Caballeronia sp. TF1N1: one gene and its partner. Each later gene encodes a partner of the first gene's protein in a complex. Links are inferred from orthologs where the notes say so. Each region holds a gene or a part of one and is shown on either strand. Other genes may lie near its edges. The genes, in order: fliS and LDZ28_RS00505.

Region 1 (10,111 bases):
TTCGTCGATAACAAAATCGACTACGACTACCAAGCATCGAAAATATGTGTCTATCCATTGAAAGAACTCAAAAAGATTTTCTTTCGGGAGGTCGCTCCAGTGTGCGGTCCGAACGCCTTAACTGCAGCGCCGCCGATCTGGCTTTCATTCGATGATCAAACGGTGATCGATGAAGTCAGGAAACTCCTCTTGAAACGCGACGCGTCTGCTTTCTTCCGTCTGCGACACGAACTCAGCGTTCTGTATCTTCGGGTGACACTCAACGGAATTTGGCAGGAAGTAGAAAAAGCAATCACGCGTCAGCGAGGACGCGCAACCTGTGCTTGATCAATGTGATTGCAATCGGTTCGTCCCAAGAAGCCGAATCGATTGCACCACGGCCATCAAGCAAACGTATCCACCAACCCGACCGTGCGCCGCACCGGCATCGTCACCGTGCTTGCCACGCCCGAATCGCTACCGCCGACGCCGCCAACACCGCCCACGCCGCGTCCGTTGCCCGACGACGAGCGGCCCTCGCCGCGGTCCTGTTGCGACGACTGGCGCGCGAATCCATCCGAAACGCTGGTGGAGCCTAGGCTGATACCGTTGGCTTCCATCGCCTCTCGCAGCTTCGGCATCGCGGCCTCGACCGCTTCGCGCACCTGCGCATGCTGCGACACGAAGAGCGCGTGCGCATGATTCTCGGAAACCTGCAGAGTGACCTGCAACGGGCCGAGATCCTTCGGATTGAGCGTCAACTCCGCGCTCTGTTGCTGCGAATTCGAGAGGAACACGACTTTCTGGCTGAACGCATCGTCCCAGCCGCCAGCGCCCACGTGCGGCGCAATCGCCGCGCTGGTCGCCGCCGTCATCTCGCCTTGCGCACTCGATACCGCCGACCCCGCCGATGCCGATTGCATCGCCACCGCGCGCGCCGCTGCATCGGCTTGCTGCGAGATGGCTTTGTACGCCGCGCTGCCCGCATCGGCTTGCGGGGTCAGCGCGGCCTGAACCGCTGCCGCATCGCTTGCCAGTGCCGCGGTCGTCGCCGGCGCCGCGTTGTCCCTGGCATCGCCGGCGAGCGCGTTGAGCAGGCCGCCCGAGCGATTACCCTTCGATCCTTCGCCGACCATGGCGCCCGACGCCTCGTCGCTCTTTCCAGCGCCCGTGGCCGCGCCCGCGCCCGCATGCGCCGATGCCGCCGCGTTCATCGGCACGGCATTCGCCGGCACGTTGTTCATCGCGGCGAGCGCGGCCTGCAGCGCATCTTGCGCGGACTTGGCGTCGCCGCTCTTGTGCGTGTCGCCGGTCGCGGTCTTGTCGTCATCCGTCGATGCAACCGCCGTCGCGGCCGCATCGGTCACGTCGGACACGGTGGTATTCGCAGCTTGGGCGGCGTCCGCGCGCTCGGCCGCATCGGCGGCATCCGTCGCTTTCGCGGGCTTTGCCGGGGCGGCAGGCTTGGACGCATCCGCCGTTTCGGTCTTGCCCGAAGGCTTCGATGCCTCCTTCGTCGAATCCGTCTTGCCGCTCTTGTCGGCCGACGACGACGCCTGCGTGTCTGTCGCGCTATCGCTCTTCTTCACGTCGCTCGCGTCGTCCGACTTGCTGGCGCTCGCGGTGTCGTCGGACTTCGGCACGTCATGCACGCTCGACTTGGCCGCAGTGGACGAGGACAAGGACGACGCCGCCAGCGCCTTGGCTGCCTGTGCGTCGGCATTGGCCTTGTCGGTCATGCTCTGCAGCGTCAGGCCGAACGACGCGCCTGCGTCCGCTGCACGCTTTTTGGCAGCCGAAGATGACGAAACGCCCGACTGCGCGCCGATGGAAGAAACGGAGGACATGCGTTACCTCGAAAAAGTCCGGTAGTTAAATTCAGGCGCGTTCGGCGCGCATGCGCAGCACCTTGGCCGCGTGCTCGTCCGATTCGCGCTGTTCCACGCGCGCCGCCTTCTTGGCGAGCAACGCCTCGCCGCGCGCCGCGAGCACCTCGTAGCTGCCGACCTTCTGCTTCTTGAGACGCCATTCCGGCTTCGCCGCCTCGATGCGCTGGTCGGCCATCACGAGCAACGTGCGCTGTTGCGCGATCGCCGAGTCCAGCGTGTCGACGAACGCCTGGAAGTTACGCAGCGTCTGCGCCGTCGTGCCTTGCTGCGCCGACGCCGTGAAACGCGCGTGATATTCGTCGCGATACGTCACGAGCGAATTGAGTTGCCCCTCGATTTCGTTGCGCTCCTGCTGAAGCTTGCCCAGCTTCTTGGTCGCGGCGTCGAGTTCTTCCTGAGCGAGTTCGATCAGGGTGTTGATCGGCAGATTCTTTGACATGGACGAGTTGGTCTCTGTGGTCGCGCGGTTTTTTTAATAACTTATGACAAATATAGGTGCGGCTGCAAATACTAGTTGAAAAGTTGATGCAATAAACCAAGACTCGGTTCGAAATTCGCCTGCTCGCGAAAGCCTTGCTGTAAAAACGACTCCATTCGCGGATAAAGCGCGATGGCCCGGTCGAGCAGGGCATCGCGGCCGCTGGAATACGCGCCCACGTTGATCAGATCGCGATTGCGCTGATAACGCGAGAGCATCTGCTTGAAAAGGCGCACGTGTTCGAGATGCTTGTCGTCGATGAGCGCGGTCATCGCGCGGCTGATCGACTGTTCGATATCGATAGCCGGATAATGCCCCGCCTCGGCGAGCGAGCGGTTCAGCACGATATGGCCGTCGAGAATGGCGCGGGCCGAATCGGCGATCGGATCTTGCTGGTCGTCGCCTTCGGTGAGCACGGTGTAGAACGCGGTGATCGAACCGCCGCCTTCCGGGCCATTGCCGGTACGCTCGACCAGCGCGGGCAGCTTGGCGAACACCGACGGCGGGTAACCCTTGGTCGCGGGCGGCTCGCCAATCGCAAGTGCGATCTCGCGCTGCGCCATCGCGTAACGCGTCAGCGAATCCATTAGCAGCAACACATGCTTGCCCTGATCGCGGAAATATTCGGCGAGCGAAGTCGCGTAAGTCGCGCCCTGCATGCGCAGCACCGGCGAAACGTCGGCCGGCGCGGCCACGACGACCGAACGCGCGAGACCGTCTTCGCCGAGAATCTGTTCGATAAATTCCTTCACTTCGCGGCCGCGTTCGCCGATCAGTCCGATCACGATCACTTCCGCGCTCGTGTAGCGCGCCATCGTGCCGAGCAGCACCGATTTACCGACGCCCGAACCCGCGAACAGGCCCATGCGCTGGCCGCGTCCAACCGTCAGCAGCGAATTGATTGCGCGCACGCCGACGTCCAGCACTTTGTGAATCGGCTCGCGATTCAGCGGGTTGATGACCGGCGATGACAACGGCGCATCGACTTTTGCGCCGAGCGGGCCGAGTCCGTCGAGCGGACGGCCGGATGCATCGACCACGCGGCCGAGCATCTCCCAGCCGACCGGCAGACGTTTCGCGCCTGCCATCGGATCGTTGATCGGCGCGCTTTCCAGCGGATACACGCGCGCGCCGGGCAAGAGGCCGGCCATTTCCGTGGTCGGCATCAAGAAGAGTTTGTCGCCCGCGAAGCCGACGACTTCGGCTTCGGCGGTCGGAATGGCGCTGCCCGGCGGCAGTTCGATCATGCATTCGGAACCGACGCCCATCTTCAGTCCGACCGCTTCGAGCACGAGGCCGGCGGCGCGCGTGAGACGTCCGCACGGACGCAGCGGCTTGGCGATCGCGGTACGCGCCTTGAGGGCGTCGAGCTTGTCGCGCCAGGCGTCGATATGCGGATTGCCCGCCATGTTCGCGAGTTCCGCGATGGTCCGCGCAGCGAGTTCCTCCGGCGATTCTTCCTCGACGACAGCCTCCGGCCCGAACGACGCGCGCGCGATTTCCTGCTCCAGCTCGCTTAGTCCGTCCTGCGTGATGCGATGCGTCATTGCGCTATTTACCACGGCTTGTTCCTCCCCAATGCCGCCGCGACACGCTCCCAGCGCGACGCATTGGTCGAATCGATTTCGCCGCTCGCCGCGTGCGCGCGGCAGCCGCCGCGTTCCACGAGCGGGTCGGGCCGCACCATCCAGCCAGCCGCGCCGAGTTCTTCCTGCAAGTACGCATCGACGATAGGCAAATCGGCGGGATTCACGATCAGCGTCGGCGATCCCGTGAGTTCCGGCTCGGCCGCGATCACTTCGCGCGCCACGGTGACGAGCGCCGTCGGATCGTGCGCCAGATGCTGCCGCACCACTTGCTGCGCGATATCGACCGCGAGCGCGGCGAGCGTTTCCGCGATGGCGGCATCGGCGGCTTGCAGCGCGATCCTGAACGCATCGGCGATTTCCGCGAGACGCGCCGCTTCGGCGAGCGCTTCCTTGCGGCCGTCCTCGAAACCCTTGGCGTGACCTTGTTCGAAACCGGCCTGATACCCGATCGCCTGTCCAGCCACATGACCCGTGGCAAGACCTTGCGCATGCGCGTCTTCCTCGACGCGGCGCAAATGCGCTTCGAGCGCTGCCTGATCCGCCGCGCTGTGGTCCACGGTGACGGGATCGAACGAAGCCATCTCCCAGCGTTGATACGCGGAGAGCGGCGCCTTCGGGTTCTGGGCCGGATTAGACATATGCATCCTCTGCCTTGCCGCCTAATTGAATCTGGCCGTTTTCCGCCAGATTACGCACCACCTGAAGCACCTTGCGTTGCTGCTGCTCGACTTCCGACACACGCACCGGACCGCGCGAATCGAGGTCTTCCGCAAGCAATTCGGCCGCGCGTTGCGACATGTTCGACAGGAACTTCTGACGCAACGCGGGCTGCGCGCCCTTGAGCGAGACGATCAGCGTTTCGGATTCCACTTCCTTCAGCAGCAACTGGATCGCGCGGTCTTCCAGGTCGAGCAGGTTCTCGAACACGAACATCTGGTCGATGATCTTCTGCGCGAGTTCCACGTCGTATTCCTTGACGTTGTTGATCACGCCCTCTTCATGGTTGCTCGACATGAAGTTGAGAATCTCGGCCGCCGTGCGGATACCGCCCATCGGCGCGCGCTTCAGGTTGTCGCTGCCGGAGAGAAGCGTGGTCAGCACATCGTCGAGTTCGCGCAGCGCGGCGGGCTGAATACCGTCGAGCGTGGCGATACGCAGCAGCACGTCGTTACGCAGACGGTCGTTGAGCAGCGAGACGATTTCCGAAGCCTGATCGCGGTCCAGGTGCACGAGGATCGTCGCGATGATCTGCGGATGCTCGTTCTTGATGAGTTCCGCGACCGCGCCCGAGTCCATCCACTTCAGACCTTCGATACCGCTCGTATCGCTGCCTTGCAGAATCCGGTCGATGAGCGCGCCAGCCTTGGTTTCGCCGAGCGCCTTCGTGAGCACCGAGCGGATGTACTCGCTCGAATCGAGCGACAACGCGGTGTGCTGCTCCGCTTCGCTGACGAATTCGGTCAGCACGTTGTCGAGCTGCTCGCGCGTCACGTTCTTGAGCGCCGCCATGGTCGCGCCGATCTTCTGCACCTCGCGCGGAGCGAGATACTTGAAAACTTCGGCGGCTTCTTCCTCGCCGATCGACATCAGGAGGAGCGCGGCTTTATTGAGACCTTCAGCGTTCATCGGACACCCAGTTCTTCACGACCGTCGCCACGATTCTCGCGTCCTGACGCGCCACCATGCGCGCGTAGTCGAGATTGCGATCGAACTTGGCCTTGTTGCTTTCATGACCGAGGAGACTTACCTCGGCATCCTTGTCATCATCGTCATTCTTGGCGCCGCCTTCGAGCGTCGGGCCGTCGAGCAGCGAGAGTTCGTCTGGCGCGTTGAGCGAGGGCGCCGCCGGTTCCGGCACGGGGAAGGCGCGGCGCATTGCCGGCTTCACCATGCTGAAGTACAGGAACAGTGCGACGATGCCGATGCCCACGTACTTCGCCAACTGAATACCGCGCATGATCATGTCCGGCGTGCGCCACCACGGCACATCGGGCGTCACGTTCTGGTCGGAGTTGAACGCGCTGTTCACCACGTTGACCGAGTCGCCGCGCTTCTCGTCGTAGCCCATCGCGTCCTTCACGAGTTGCTGGACTTGCGCGAGCTTGTCGGCGGCGAGCGGCGTCATCGTGACGTTGCCCTTCGCATCGACCTGACGCTGATAGTTCACGACCACCGCCACCGAAAGACGCTTGATGCCGCCTGTCGCCTGTTCGTAGTGGCGCACGGTGCGGTCCACTTCGTAATTGGTCGTCGTGTCCTTGCGCAGGTTCTGCGGCGTGGACTTCGCGGCGGCAGCGCCGGTTGCGTCCGATGCTCCGCCCGTGACCGGCGCGGATGCCGGCTGCGGCGGCTGGTTCGACAGCGCGCCCGGCACGCCCGACGGGCCGCTGCCCGAGGTTTCGCTGGATTCGCTCGATTGCTGGCTGCGGATCGACGTGTTCTGGGGGTTGGCGTTCGGGCCGTAGCTTTCGGCGGTTTGTTCGAGCTTCGAGAAGTCGATGTCCGCGCTCACTTGCGAATGCGCGTTGCCGCCGCCGAAGAGCGGGGAAAGAATCGCGTCGATGCGCTTTTGCGTGTTGTGCTCGATCTGCTGCACGTACTTCAGTTGCGATGCGTCGAGACCGTTCGCGGCGCTCTGGTTCGTGAGCAGGTTGCCGTCCTGATCGACGATATTCACGTTCTTGACCGGCATGTCCGCCACGCCCGACGACACCATGTGCGCGATCGCCGAAACCTGTCCTTCGTCGAGCACGCGGCCGGGAAAGAGGTTGACCATGACGGACGCGGTCGGCAGTTCCTTGTCGCGCACGAACACGCTCGGCTTCGGAATGGCCAGATGCACGCGTGCCGACTTCACCGAGGAAATTGCGCCGATGGTGCGTTCCAGTTCGCCTTCGAGCGCGCGCTGGTAGTTGATCTGCTCCGCGAACTGGCTGATGCCGAACTTTTGGTTGTCCATCAGTTCGAAGCCGACCGAGCCGCTTTTCGGCAAGCCCTGGCTTGCGAGGCGCAGACGCGTTTCGTGCACCGACTCGGCCGGAACGAGGATCGCGCCGCCGCCGTCGGAAAGCTTGTAGGGAATGTTGCCCTGCTGGAGCGCGGCGACGATCGCACCGCCGTCGCGGTCGGAGAGATTCGAGAACAGCACGCGGTAGTCGGGCTGGCGCGTCCACATGACGAGCCCCGCCACGACCATCGCCAGAATCGCCACGGCGATGATGAGCGGCACGCGCGGGTTCGAGCGGAATTGCGAGAGCATCGGCATGCGCTGAGCGAAGCCGCCGAAGTCGGCGCCGCCAGCGCCGCCGGTGAGGCTGGGGCTCGCGGCGCTCGCCGAGGCGCCAGGCTGCGCGCCTGCCAGGCCCATTCTGGCGTCTGGCGTGATCAGTGAGTTGTTGGGCGTATCCATTTAGCGTCGAAGCTCCGAATCTTTTGCGTTCCCCTCTGGCCGGTCGTACTGCCCGTGATGCGGCGCCGGAGGACTTTTGACGAGATGGATTATCCGCAGAAGATTGCAAGTCGATTCGGCGAATAGAGCCGGGTTTCCCCCGTTCTTCCAGCGCTTTGGAAAATGCCGCGCTGCTAATCTTTCTCGTACTCGGTAAAAGCGTTCGGACGACCGTTCGCACGCCGCCCCGAACCCGGCGACGAGCGTCTTTCGCACTTGGGCGCTGAACCGGCTCTTTACTTGTCAATCGGAGACACCATGAACTTCCCGATCAATCCGCTCACCTCCGCGCTGAGCACAATGCAGTCGATGGCGACGCAGGCCGCCGGCAGCCCCACGGTCGCCACGGGTGCCGTATCCGGACAGGACGCGGGAATCGGCCAGTCGGGCGCGGTGAGCGCGGGCACGTTCGCGGACGCGCTGCAGTCGTCGATCAGCAAGATCAGCGACAACCAGACGAAGGCGCTGTCCGAAGCGCACGCGTTCGAAATCGGCGCGCCGAACGTTTCGCTCAACGACGTGATGGTCGATATGCAAAAGGCCAACGTCGGCATGCAGTTCGGCTTGCAAGTACGCAACAAGCTCGTGTCGGCCTACAACGACATCATGCAAATTTCGGTGTAACGCGCTGTGGCTGGCGCGTGCGTTTCGAATCCGTCCCCATCATGCCGATACGGCCCCAGAGCCTTGCGCCCTAAAGCTTTGCCGCGATTCTCCGATAACCTCGATAACAGCACGGCGAACGATGGTTCGATCGCCAGCACCGATTCTTACCGGTCGGACGAAGCGGCCTTTGCGCCGTCGTCCGAGCACCGCGCGCCACGTGCCGCGGGCGTTATTCGGTATCGCATAAGGAGAACCACGGATGTATTCCCCAGGACAGGCGGGAGCCAACGCATATGCACGCGTCGGCGTTCAGACAGGGGTGATGGGAGCGAGCCCGCACCGGCTGATCGTGATGCTCTATCAGGGCGCGCGGCAGTCGATTGCACAGGCGCGGATGCACTTGCAGCAGAAGAACGTGGGCGCGCGCGGAACGGCGATCAGCAAGGCGATCAACATCATCGAGACCGGGTTGCAGCAGGCGCTCAACAAGGAAGCGGGCGGCGAAGTCGCGCTGCGTCTGGACGCGCTGTACTCGTACATGGCACGCCGGCTCCTGGAAGCGAATCTGAACCAGGACGAGTCGATGCTCGTGGAAGTGGACAATCTGCTGGCTACGCTCGAAGAGGCGTGGGTCGGCATTGGACCGGAAGTGGCGAGAACGACCGCGGCAGCCGTCTGAGCGGCAGCCATGGCGACTGCCTGACAAGAATGAATACCACAGACGAATATTTCGCGCACTACGAGGCGATTGCTGCGCTGTCCGGCCAGATGCTGGCTGCGGCGCGCAGTGGCGAGTGGAGCGAATTGAAGACGATGCAGGGCAGGTATCGCGAGTTGATCGAACGGTTGAAGGACGTGGATACCGGCTCGGAACTCGACGACACCGCCCGTGCGCGCAAGCTGGACCTCGTGAAGAAGATCCTCGCCGACGATGCCGCGATTCGCGACCTCAGTTCGCCGAGCCTCGCGCGTCTTTCCGCGCTCTTCACGACCAACAGCCCGGCGCGCGTACTTAAAAAGATGATCGGACTGCGCTAGACAACGCGGCTTGCGACGGAAAACTCTTCCGGCGTCTGGCCCGGCCCTCGCGCGCGGTCTTTCCAGGATGCCGGCATGTCAGGACTCGATTCCGCGATCGCCACGATTATCGCCAGCCGGACCGAGCTCCTTCTGTCCGCGCTGCGCGCCAACGCCGGTTCGACCGGCCAGCCGACCACGCAGACGGGCGTTTCCTTGTCCGTCGCGACGCCCGCCGGAACCGCGGCGGGCGCATCCGCGCCGACGCTCGCTCCGGTGGCGTCCGCGCAAACCGAACTGTCGAGCGTGGCCCGCACGCTCGATGTCATTTCCCGCCTGGGCGGCGCCGCGCCCGCGATTCTCGGCGATGCCCCGCTCTGGCCGACACCGCCGCGTCCCGCGAGCGCGTTCGCCGCGCTGACCACGGGGCTTTTCGATACCGCTTTCTCCTCCAATGCCGCCGCCGTCGCGGCCGCGCGTGCGGCGAGCCAGAATCTGCCGCCGTTGCCGGCGTCCGCGCTGGCATCGGAGCTTGCGAAAACGGTGGCGCAAAGCGGCCTCTTCTACGAGTCGCATCTCGTGCAATGGATGGCCGGGCAGCGCAGCACGGCGTCGCTCGCGAGCGAACCGCAGGCGCGCATCGATCCGCGCGCGCTGACCTTGCCGCTCGATTTGCCGGGCGACGAAAGCATCGCGCGCGATGCCGCCTTCGACGACACGCGCCCACCGGCGTTTGCCTCGACACAAACCGATCTGTCCGATCTGCACGCCGAAACGCATAACGTCGCGATGCCGCAAACGCCGCAGCAAGCGGCGGCGCTCGCGGCATCGGTACGGGATGCGCCCGCGCTGGCGCTGTCGAATTCGCAAAGCGCGCCGTCCTCGCCCGCTTCGCCGCCCGCCGCGCCGCAGCCGAGCCAGCATGAATCGGCGCTGCAGGCATCGCTCGATGCGGGTATTCATCCAGCGACGCTCACGGTCGTGCGTCAGCAACTCGACATACTCGCCAACGAGCAATTCCGCTGGCAGGGCGAAGCGTGGCCGGGGACGCGTTTCGACTGGGAAGTGGCGCGAGAGCCGCGTCCCGCAGTGGATACCAGCGAGC
Region 2 (10,051 bases), 2.7 Mb from region 1 along the record:
GTTGATCGCAGGCGTGCCGCGCGACAACAGCCACACGATTCTGATCGATTGGTTCGAGAAGGAAGGAATCGATGTGAGCCGGCTCGAGTTTCGTCAGCGCTCGTCGCTCGTGCGCTATCTCGCGCATCACCTCGACGCCGATATCGCGCTCGACACGTTCCCTTACGCGGGCGGCGTCACCACCATGCAGGCGCTGTGGATGGGCGTGCCCACGCTCACCTTGCCCGGCGAACTGATCGCGAGCCGAGGCAGCACGTCGGTGCTTTCCAACACGGGCCTCGGCGACTTCGTGGCTCGCGACCGCGCGGACTTCGTCGCGAAGGGCATCGAATGGGCGGGCCGGGTCGAAGAACTCGCGCAGATCCGCGCCGGCATGCGCGAGCGCTGCCTGCAGTCGCCGGGGTTCCAGCCCGACACGGTGGCCCGCGCGCTCTCCGCCAGCATGCGCCAGATGTGGCAGCGCTGGTGCGCCGGCAAGGCTGCGGCCACGTTCGACGTCTGAAGCGAATTTTTTAACGAAAGAAGTCGCTGCGTCTGCCGTTAAAGCTCTCAGACGGGGCATTCAAAAACCGCGAGCATCGGCAGCAGAGCCCCGCTGGGCAAGCTTTAGCACGGATTTCCAGGTATTTATCAGGCAAATCGAATCGAGCACTAAAGTTTGCCTAGCACGGGCCGAAAACCTAAACAAGCGGCCAAACAAACAAACGACGGACGCTTCCGCCAAACGATGGCGTTATCAACTCAGATAAATGCGCCAGGCCTCATCGGAGAAACAAAATGATCGGTATCAATAGCAACATCAACTCGCTGGTCGCTCAGCAAAACCTGAACGGCACGCAAAGCGCACTGTCGTCGGCAATCACGCGTCTTTCGTCGGGCAAGCGCATCAACAGCGCAGCAGACGACGCAGCTGGCCTCGCAATCGCTTCGCGCATGACCTCGCAGATCAACGGCCTGAACCAAGGCGTTTCGAACGCGAACGACGGCGTGTCGATGGTTCAGACGGCTTCGAGCGGTCTGTCGCAGATCACGGACAACCTTCAGCGTATCCGTCAGTTGGCCGTGCAAGCATCGAGCGGCTCGCTGTCGACGGCTGACAAGACCTCGCTGCAACAAGAAGTGACGCAGCGTATCAGCGAAATCAACCGTATCTCGTCGCAAACCACGTTCAACGGCACGAACCTGCTCGACGGCACCGCCGGCAGCAAGACGTTCCAGGTTGGCGCGAACGTCGGCCAGTCGATCACGATCGACCTCGGCTCGGCAGCAAACGTCTCGGCTCTGTCGCTCGGCGGCAGCAACCCGCAGAAGGGCACGGTCATCGGCACGGTCGACGGTCTGAGCCTGGGCGACACGGGTGCATCCGCAGCTGCCAGCTCGGCAACGATCACGTCGGTCAACGTCATCGCTGACGGCTCCGGCGGCTACACGTTCACCGACCAGGACAACAAGGCACTCGGCAGCTCGTTCGCCTCGTCGAACGTGTTCACGGGTCTGTCCGCAGGCAGCACGAGCATCAGCCTGAACAGCACCAACGTTCCTTCGGCAACCGCAGCTCAAACGTCCGAAGTCGGCGCGCTGACCGCGAACAACACGCCGCCGCAAGTGTCGCAAATCGACATCAGCAAGGCGAACGGCGCATCGTCCGCAATCGAGGCAGTCGACAACGCACTGGACGCAGTGAACTCGCTGCAAGCTCAGTTGGGCGCTGTGCAGAACCGCTTCAGCTCGGTTGCCGCTACCCAGACCGCGCAGTCGACCAACCTGTCGTCCGCTCAGTCGCAGATCACCGACGCGAACTTTGCGCAAGAAACCGCGAACCTCTCGAAGGCTCAGGTTCTGCAACAAGCTGGTATCTCGGTTCTGGCGCAAGCGAACTCGATGCCCCAGCAGGTTCTGAAGCTCCTCGGCTAAGCATCGCCGACGCAGTAACCGGCGCGTCTCGATCACGGCGCGCCGGCGACGTACCCAGGGAGGCTTGCCTCCCGATTTGCATTTCCGCCAGAGGCGCCTTCATGACGAATCGCCTGCTGACGGCGCAGTAAAACGCATCTTCAACCGCTCACGGCAAGAAGCCAGAAACGGAGCCATACATGTCCACGGTAGCAACCACTTCGGCATCCACGGTCGATCCGACCAGCGCCGTCCAGCAGGCCGCGCAGTCGATCATCAGTGGCTCGACCAACTCCACGATGGATGTGAACTCGCTCGTCACCGCCATCGTCAACGCGAAGGTCGCCGGACAGACGGATGCGCTGACAGCCAAGCAAACCAAGGACAACACCCAGCTCACCGCGGTCGGCACGCTCAAGTCCGTGCTGTCGCTTTTGCAAAGCTCGGTGAGTTCGCTCGCGGACGGCACGACGCTCGGCGCCTTCACGGCGACCGGCAGCGGCAAGGGTCTGACCGGCACGGCCAGCACCGGCGCGGTCGCGGGCACTTATTCGGTCGCGGTCAGCAATATCGCCACCTCGCAATCGCTTACCTCCACCGCGTTCACCAGCACCGCGCAACTCGGCACGGGCACGATGAAGCTGTCGGTGGGCGGCAAGGACATGTCGATCAGCATCGACTCTTCGAACAACACGCTCGCGGGCATTGCGTCCGCGATCAACAAGGCAAGCGGTAACCCCGGCATCACGGCGGCGGTCGTCAACGGCACCGATGGCGCGCACCTCGTGCTGCGCTCGGCGTCGACGGGCCAGGCCAACGGCATTACCGTGGCGGTCACGCCGAACATGCAGTCCGACGGCACGACGCCCGACGACAATGGTTTGTCCAAACTCAACGTGGCATCGACGTTGAGCGCCGCCACGACAGATTCGAACGGCAATGCGGTTCCGGCGCAGACGGCCATCAGCTCGTCGAACTGGACGCAGACGACGGCCGGCATGGACGCCAACTTCACCATCGCGGGCACGCCTGCCAGCAGCTCGACCAATGCGGTCACGACGGCGCTGTCCGGCGTGACGCTGAATCTCACGTCGGATGCGGTCGGGACGACGCAGACCTTGACCATCGCGCAGGACACGGCCACGCAGAAGACGGCCATCGATGGCTTCGTCACCGCGTACAACAACTTCATCACGACGGCCGCGTCGCTGACTTCGTTCGACTCGACCCAGGCAGCCGGTTCGCAAGGCGGCGCGCTGCTCGGCGACTCGATGATGAACACCATTCGCAACGCCCTTTCCAGCACGATTGCCAAGGGCGTGGGTTCCGGCACGAGCCAGGTGAACCTTGCATCGATCGGCATTACGCTGCAACCGGACGGCACGCTCAAGACCGACGAAGACGCGTTGACCGCGGCATTGTCGAGCAACTCGGGCGCGGTGGCATCGCTCTTCAATTCGAGCACGGGCGTAGCCGCGCAACTGAACAACAGCCTGACCGGATTTCTCGCGACAGGCGGTATTGTCGATACGCGCACGACCGCGCTCACCGCCGATCTTTCGAGCATCACGGACCAGCAAACCGCGCTCGCTTCCTACACGGCGCAACTGACCACGACCTACAACGATCAGTTCACCGCGCTCAACACGCTGATGTCGCAGATGGCGACGCAGGGCAGCTACCTGACCGCACTCTTCGGCGGCACCAACAGCGCGGGCGCGCTGGCAAGCAACAAGTCGTAAGGAACGAACATGAACCAGCAAGAAATGATTCAACACGCCTGGGCACTGACCGAGGCGATCGAAGCAGCGGTCAACGAAGAAAACTGGGCGCGCGCGGCCGAACTCACAGAGGCGCGCACGCCGCTCCTGATGGCTGTGGAAGCGAATCAGCCGGCTGAATCGCTCGCGACCATTCGCCGGATTCAGGCGAGCATCGAAGCAACGATGGGCCGTGCGAACGCCGCGCAAGCCATGCTGTCGACGGCGTACCGCAAGTCGATGGATCAGGCGAAAGCCGCCGGACGATATCAACAGGCCGCGCGCTTCTAAAGTTTTTCCAGAACGCGCCGATAACCTTAATAAGAACAACGAGAAGAACGCGTCAGACATGACGCGGCGCTTCGCTCTTGATGCCCGCCTCGCGCGGGCATTTTTTATTTGCGTCGCTCGAAGGCTTCAGCGGCCGAGGGTTAAGGTCAGATAAGCCGCGTACAAGATGCCATTGCCAAGCAATGCCCACAACACCACGCCATTGCCGCGCGCGTTGAAGCGCAGCCATGCCGCCGCCGCGAGCGTGATCAGCACGCCGGTCAGCACTTCCACGCGCGGCTCCCACGGCGTCAGCATGATGCCGATGCCCGGCAGCAAGGTGCCCTGAAATACCATCGCGCCTGTGATGTTGCCGAACGCGAGCGTATCTTTTCCGCGTCGCGCCCAAAGAATGCTGTTCACCTTTTCCGGCAGTTCGGTCGCAATCGGAATGATGATGAGCGAGAGCAAGAGCGGCGATATGCCAAGCGCCGCCGACACGCCTTCCACACCGTGGATGAAGCCCTTCGCCCCGCCGACGAGCAGCACGATGCCGATCAGGAACTGCAGCATGATCGACCCGATACCGTTCGGCAAACCCACGCGCGTGATGAAGAGACGCTCGGGCGCTTCCGTGCCGTGTCCGCTTTCGACAAGACTCGCCGATGCCTTGAACGTGGTGATCACGTAGATCACGTATAAGCCGACGAGGCCGACCGCGAACATCGCCCGCACCTGCCACGCATGATGCGGCACGAACATGGCGCCGGCCGCAATCAGGAACGCGACGAGAAAGAAGTTCAGGTCGCGCGTGAAGCCGCTGCGCTCGGGCATGATCCGGCCGCGCAAGCCACGCGATTTGATGACCGCGAGCGTCATCAGGAAAGTGGAAAGCGTCGCGAGCATGAGTGGCGCGCCGAGAATGGCGCCGACACCGATTTCTTCGTTAACCGAACGGCTCGCCGTGCCGCCTAGCAGCGCGATGATCGGCACGGTCGTTTCCGGCAGCGCCGTGCCGACCGCCGCGAACAGCGATCCAGTCACGCCCTCCGATATGCCGAGCCGTTCGCCGAGATGTTCGAGCGCATTGGTGAAGAGTTCCGATGCGATGAGAATGACCGCGAGCATCAACGCGAGTTCGACGAAGAGCATCGTCATGCGGCACCTCGCGGGAAACGATGCAACGCGCATGCGCGAATGAGCGCGCAGCGAGACAGGGATTTTTGTAGTTGTGGGGACACGATGATTCCACGGTCGGACGTTCAGCGAACCACGATGCGCCATGCGCCGTCCGACCAAGAACGACAAAGCGCATCGATGGTCTCGCCAAACCGCCGGAATGCGACAGCACCGACCGGTCGAACGCGCCACGGCAGCAAGGCCGAGGATGTTGACGCGTTCTCCTTCGCTGATGGAAGGAAGGCTACTCCCCAAAGACCGGGGCAGTGTAGCCTGAGCCGCCCGGTTCGGCAACCCGCACGGCGCGTTCGAGGCATAAGCGTATGCGCAACGATTCGTTGTCGAGCGGCGAGCGCTTCGCTAACCTAGCCGCGCGGATGCGCTACTTGCTCGCCACACGCGCACAGGGTAAAACCAGCCACAAGAACAATCGTAATGTGACCAGCCGGGTCACGGGAGATCTCATGCGCAACACACTTTTCGCTGCCGCCATCGCCGCGACGTTCGCCGCCGCGCCGCTTATCGCAATGGCCAAGCCGCTCACCATCTGCACAGAATCGAGCCCGGACGGCTTCGATGTCGTGCAGTTCAATTCGCTCGTCACGACCAACGCGTCGGCGGATGTCATCTTCAACACGCTCGTGTCATACGACGAGGCCGCGAAGAAAGTCGCGCCCGCGCTCGCCGAGAAGTGGGAGCTCAGCAGCGACGGTCTCACCTACACGTTCCATCTGCGTCCGAACGTGCAGTTCCAGACCACCGACTACTTCAAGCCGACGCGTCCGCTCAATGCCGACGATGTCGTCTTCACCTTCGAGCGCATGTTGTCGGACAGCAACCCCTGGCACAAGATCGCGGGCGCGAGCGGCTTTCCGCATGCGCAATCGATGGGTCTCGTAAAGCTCATCAAGGCCGTGACCAAGGTCGATGACAAAACGGTGAAGTTCGAACTCAACGAGCAGAACGCGACCTTCGTGCCGATCCTCACGATGGGCTTCGCATCGATCTATTCGGCGGATTATGCGGACAAGCTGCTGAAAGCGAACCAGCAAGTCGATCTGAACAGCAAGCCTGTCGGCACCGGTCCGTTCGTGCTCAAGAGTTATACGAAAGACGCGGTGATCCGTTATGACGTGAATCAGAGCTACTGGGGGCCGAAGCCTAAAGTCGATCGCCTGATTTATGCCATCACGCCGGACGCCGCCGTGCGCGCGCAGAAGATCAAGGCGGGCGAATGTCAGATCGCGTTGTCGCCGAAGCCGCAGGACGTGCTCGACGCGAAGAAGGACAAGTCGCTGAAGGTTAGCGAGACGCCCGCATTCATGACCGCGTTCGTCGCGCTGAACACGCAGAAGAAGCCGCTCGATAACCCGAAGGTGCGCCAGGCGCTTAACATGGCGTTCGACCGCACCACCTATACGAAGACGGTGTTCGAAAACACGGGAACGCCCGCGGTGAACCCGTATCCGCCGAACACGTGGAGCTATGACAAGAACATCGCGGCGTACAAGTATTCGCCCGATGCCGCGAAAAAACTGCTCGCGGATGCAGGCTTGCCCAATGGCTTCGAAACGACCATCTGGGTGCGTCCGAACGGTAGTGTGCTGAATCCGAATCCGAAAGCTGGCGCCGAACTGCTGCAGGCGGATCTCGCGAAGATCGGCGTGAAGGCGCAGGTGAAGATCATCGAGTGGGGCGAACTCATCAAGGAAGCCAAGCAGGGCCAGCACGACATGCTCTTCATGGGCTGGGCCGGCGATAACGGCGATCCGGACAACTACCTCTCGCCGCTTTTCAGTTGCAATGCGGTGAAGTCGGGCATCAACTTCGCGCGCTTCTGCGACCCGCAACTCGATAAGCTCATCGCGGATGGCAAGGTCACCTCCGACGTCGCGAAACGCACGAAGGCTTATGTGGACGCGCAGAAGATCATCCACGATCAGGCACTGTGGATTCCGCTCGTTTATCCGACTGCGGCGGCAATCACGCGTGCCAACGTCAGCGGCTACAACGTGAGTCCGTTCGGGCGGCAGAACTTCGGGGCTGTGACGGTGCAGTGAGGGGTTTTACGCGGGCGAGTACCGGATCACCCCGTCCTCGCCCGTCTCGCGCGTAAGCGTGCCATCCAGACACAACAAGTTCAGATGCGCGAGCGCTTCGCCAAGTGCGAAGGTCATCTGATGGATATCGAGCTTGCGCTTGAACATGATCGGCACGATATCTCCCGCGCTGCACGGACGCTGCGTGCACGCCTCGACCACTTCCGCAAGCCGCGCGCGATGATGGTCCCGCAACTGACCGATACGCGTGAGCACGCCGCGAAACGGCTTGCCATGCGAAGGCAAGGCGAGGACATCGGCGGGCAAGTGTTCGTAGCGTCCCAACGATTCGAGATATAGCGCAAGCGGATTGCCTTCTGGCTCGATAGCGAACACGGACACGTTCGTCGAGATGCGTGGCAAAACCATATCGCCGGAAATGAGCAGCTTGTCCGCCGCGCAATACAGCGCACTATGTTCGGGCGAATGACCGTAGCCCGAAATGATTTGCCATTCGCGTCCGCCAATCGCGATGCGGTCGCCATCGCGGATACGGCGGAACTCGGCGGGGATGGAAGGCACGAGCGTCGGGTAATAGCTGTCGCGCTTTCTCAATGCATCGAGCGATGCCTCGTCCGTTAGACCATGCGCCCCGAAGTGCTTCGCCGCGCGCTCGCCGCCCGCGTTCGAGCCATCGCCCGCGGCCATCACGCGGCCCATTGCATACTCGCCGAGCGCAATCCAGAGACGCACGTTCCAGCGTGCCTTGTCCCCACCCTTGCAGATCCAGTCGGCAAGACCGAGATGATCCGGATGGCAATGCGTGACGATCACGCGCAGCACAGGCAAGCCGTCGAGCGCGCTGTCGAACACGCTTTCCCAGTTCGCGCGAATATTTTCGTTCGAGATGCCGCAATCGATGATGGTCCAGCCCTGCACGCCATCGATCTCATCGCGCAATAGCCACAGATTGATGTGATCGAGCGCGAACGGCAAAGGCATGCGCAGCCAGTAAAGGCCAGGCGCGACTTCCTTCACGCGCCCCGCTTCGGGCAATTCGTCGGCAAAAACATAATCGAGTTGATGTTCGAGTGCGTTCATTCTTTTGCGCCTCTGAAGTGAGCATGAATGCGGGTTCAAGCCACGTTGCAATTTCGCCAGGTTGACGATAACGTAAACCTCATTCTAACGTCGCATGTGTGATCACGTGCTCCGGCGCCGGCAATGACTCAAGCAATTCACTACACCATCAGCGAACTGGCGCGCGAGTTCGACATCACGTCGCGCGCCATTCGCTTCTACGAAGACCACGGTCTACTCGCGCCCGAGCGCGAAGGCGCGAACGGCCTGCGGCGTGTGTATTCGTCACGCGATCGCACGCGCCTGAAACTCACGCTACGCGGCAAGCGGCTCGGCTTTACGTTGTCGGAGATTCGCACGCTGCTGGACTTGTACGACTCGCCCACGGGCGGCACGCGGCAGTTGCAGGCTTTTGTCGATACCATCGCGGCGCATCGCGAAGTGCTTGAGCGGCAACTCGTCGATCTCACCACGACACTCGCCGAACTCGAAACATACGAGAAGCAAGGCCGCGCGCTCCTTGCCGCTGGCGTCGAAAAGCGCGCCCGCAGAGCCAAAGCCGCATGATGGCCAACGAGACGCCCAGCCGACATGAATCACTTCCCCAAGCTGCTCTCGTCGCAAATAGGCTTCGATGTCGCGCAGACGATACTCGAAGGCTTCGATCGCCATTACCGCGTCTTTCGCGAAGCGGCAGTCGAGGCGAAGCATCTGTTCGAGGAAGGCAACTGGCAAGCGCTCGCGCAACGCGCACGCGACCGCATCGCGTCTTATGACGATCGCGTCGCGGAATGCGTGACATCGCTGGAAGACGAGTACGACGCCGAGACCATCGACGATGAAATCTGGCAGCAGATCAAGCTGCACTTCATCGGCTTGTTGACGACGCATCGGCAGCCGGAATGCGCGGAGACGTTCTTCAACTCGGTGTGCTGCAAGATCCTGCATCGCTCGTATTTCAACAACGATTTCATCTTCGTGCGGCCCGCCATTTCGACCGAATACATCGAGAACGACGAGCCCGCCGCCAAGCCGACGTATCGCGCGTATTACCCCGAGAAAGACGGGCTGCAGGCCACGCTCGAACGCATCGTCACGAACTTTCAGCTGGAGCCTTCGTTCGAGGATTTGCCGCGCGACGTGCATTGCGTGGTGGATGCAATCGAAGAGGCCTTTGGCCAACTCACGCCCGCGCCGAACTTTCAGATTCACGTGCTCTCGTCGCTGTTCTTTCGCAACAAGGCGGCATATGTCGTCGGGCGCATCATCAATGGCGATGCCTTACTTCCGTTCGCGGTTGCCATCCGTCACACGCAGCCGCACTTGCTGGCGCTCGACACCGTGCTCTTGAACCGGGAGCAGTTGCTCGTCATCTTCAGCTTCTCGCATTCGTACTTTCTCGTCGACATGGAAGTGCCGTCCGCGTATGTGCAGTTCTTGCGCAGCATTATGCCGGGCAAGCCGAAGGCCGAAATCTATACCTCGGTGGGCTTGCAGAAGCAGGGCAAGAATCTGTTCTATCGCGACCTGCTGCATCATCTGAAACATTCGAGCGATCGCTTCATCGTGGCGCCCGGCATCAAGGGGCTCGTGATGATCGTGTTCACGCTGCCTTCGTTTCCTTACGTGTTCAAGCTCATCAAGGACGCGTTTCCGCCGCCGAAGGAAACCACGCGCGAGAAGATTCAGGGCAAGTATCAACTCGTCAAGCGTCACGACCGCGTGGGCCGCATGGCCGACACGCTCGAATATTCGAGCGTCGCGCTGCCGCTTGCGCGCCTCGACGATGCGTTGATCCGCGAACTTGAAAAAGAAGCGCCTTCGATGATC

Evidence for each region.
Region 2: the proteins of fliS (region 1) and LDZ28_RS00505 are in contact, whole or in part, in a crystal structure (PDB 5MAW), measured with the Bacillus subtilis proteins. The link is inferred for Caballeronia sp. TF1N1 from one-to-one orthologs.

The regions. Positions count from the first base shown.
Region 1 is NZ_CP084626.1:2,789,551-2,799,661, reverse strand. Bases 7,054-9,958 are described here. They hold fliS (flagellar export chaperone FliS), read left to right. Parts: upstream 7,054-8,248; coding sequence 8,249-8,668; downstream 8,669-9,958. Other genes in these bases: LDZ28_RS13095 (flagellar hook-length control protein FliK), read left to right, coding at 9,103-9,958; LDZ28_RS13100 (flagellar protein FliT), read left to right, coding at 8,698-9,027; fliE (flagellar hook-basal body complex protein FliE), read left to right, coding at 7,642-8,007; fliF (flagellar basal-body MS-ring/collar protein FliF), read right to left, coding at 7,054-7,344. In the rest of the region: LDZ28_RS13145 (hypothetical protein), read left to right, coding at 1-327; LDZ28_RS13140 (flagellar hook-length control protein FliK), read right to left, coding at 384-1,826; flagellar export protein FliJ, read right to left, coding at 1,858-2,307; flagellar protein export ATPase FliI, read right to left, coding at 2,379-3,893; flagellar assembly protein FliH, read right to left, coding at 3,902-4,573; flagellar motor switch protein FliG, read right to left, coding at 4,566-5,561; more of fliF, read right to left, coding at 5,551-7,053; more of LDZ28_RS13095, read left to right, coding at 9,959-10,111. UniProt on the Bacillus subtilis protein: Essential for filament assembly. May act as a facilitator of flagellin (hag) secretion. Antagonizes translational repressor CsrA indirectly.
Region 2 is NZ_CP084626.1:99,861-109,911, reverse strand. Bases 1-2,845 are described here. They hold LDZ28_RS00505 (flagellin), read left to right. Parts: upstream 1-777; coding sequence 778-1,914; downstream 1,915-2,845. Other genes in these bases: fliD (flagellar filament capping protein FliD), read left to right, coding at 2,094-2,845; LDZ28_RS00510 (glycosyltransferase family 41 protein), read left to right, coding at 1-502. In the rest of the region: more of fliD, read left to right, coding at 2,846-3,635; LDZ28_RS00495 (flagellar protein FliT), read left to right, coding at 3,645-3,944; LDZ28_RS00490 (sodium:calcium antiporter), read right to left, coding at 4,071-5,081; LDZ28_RS00485 (ABC transporter substrate-binding protein), read left to right, coding at 5,567-7,162; LDZ28_RS00480 (MBL fold metallo-hydrolase), read right to left, coding at 7,169-8,242; LDZ28_RS00475 (MerR family DNA-binding transcriptional regulator), read left to right, coding at 8,366-8,788; aceK (bifunctional isocitrate dehydrogenase kinase/phosphatase), read left to right, coding at 8,813-10,051. UniProt on the Bacillus subtilis protein: Flagellin is the subunit which polymerizes to form the filaments of bacterial flagella. Assembly into flagella requires FliW. Acts as a homeostatic autoinhibitory regulator to control its own cytoplasmic levels.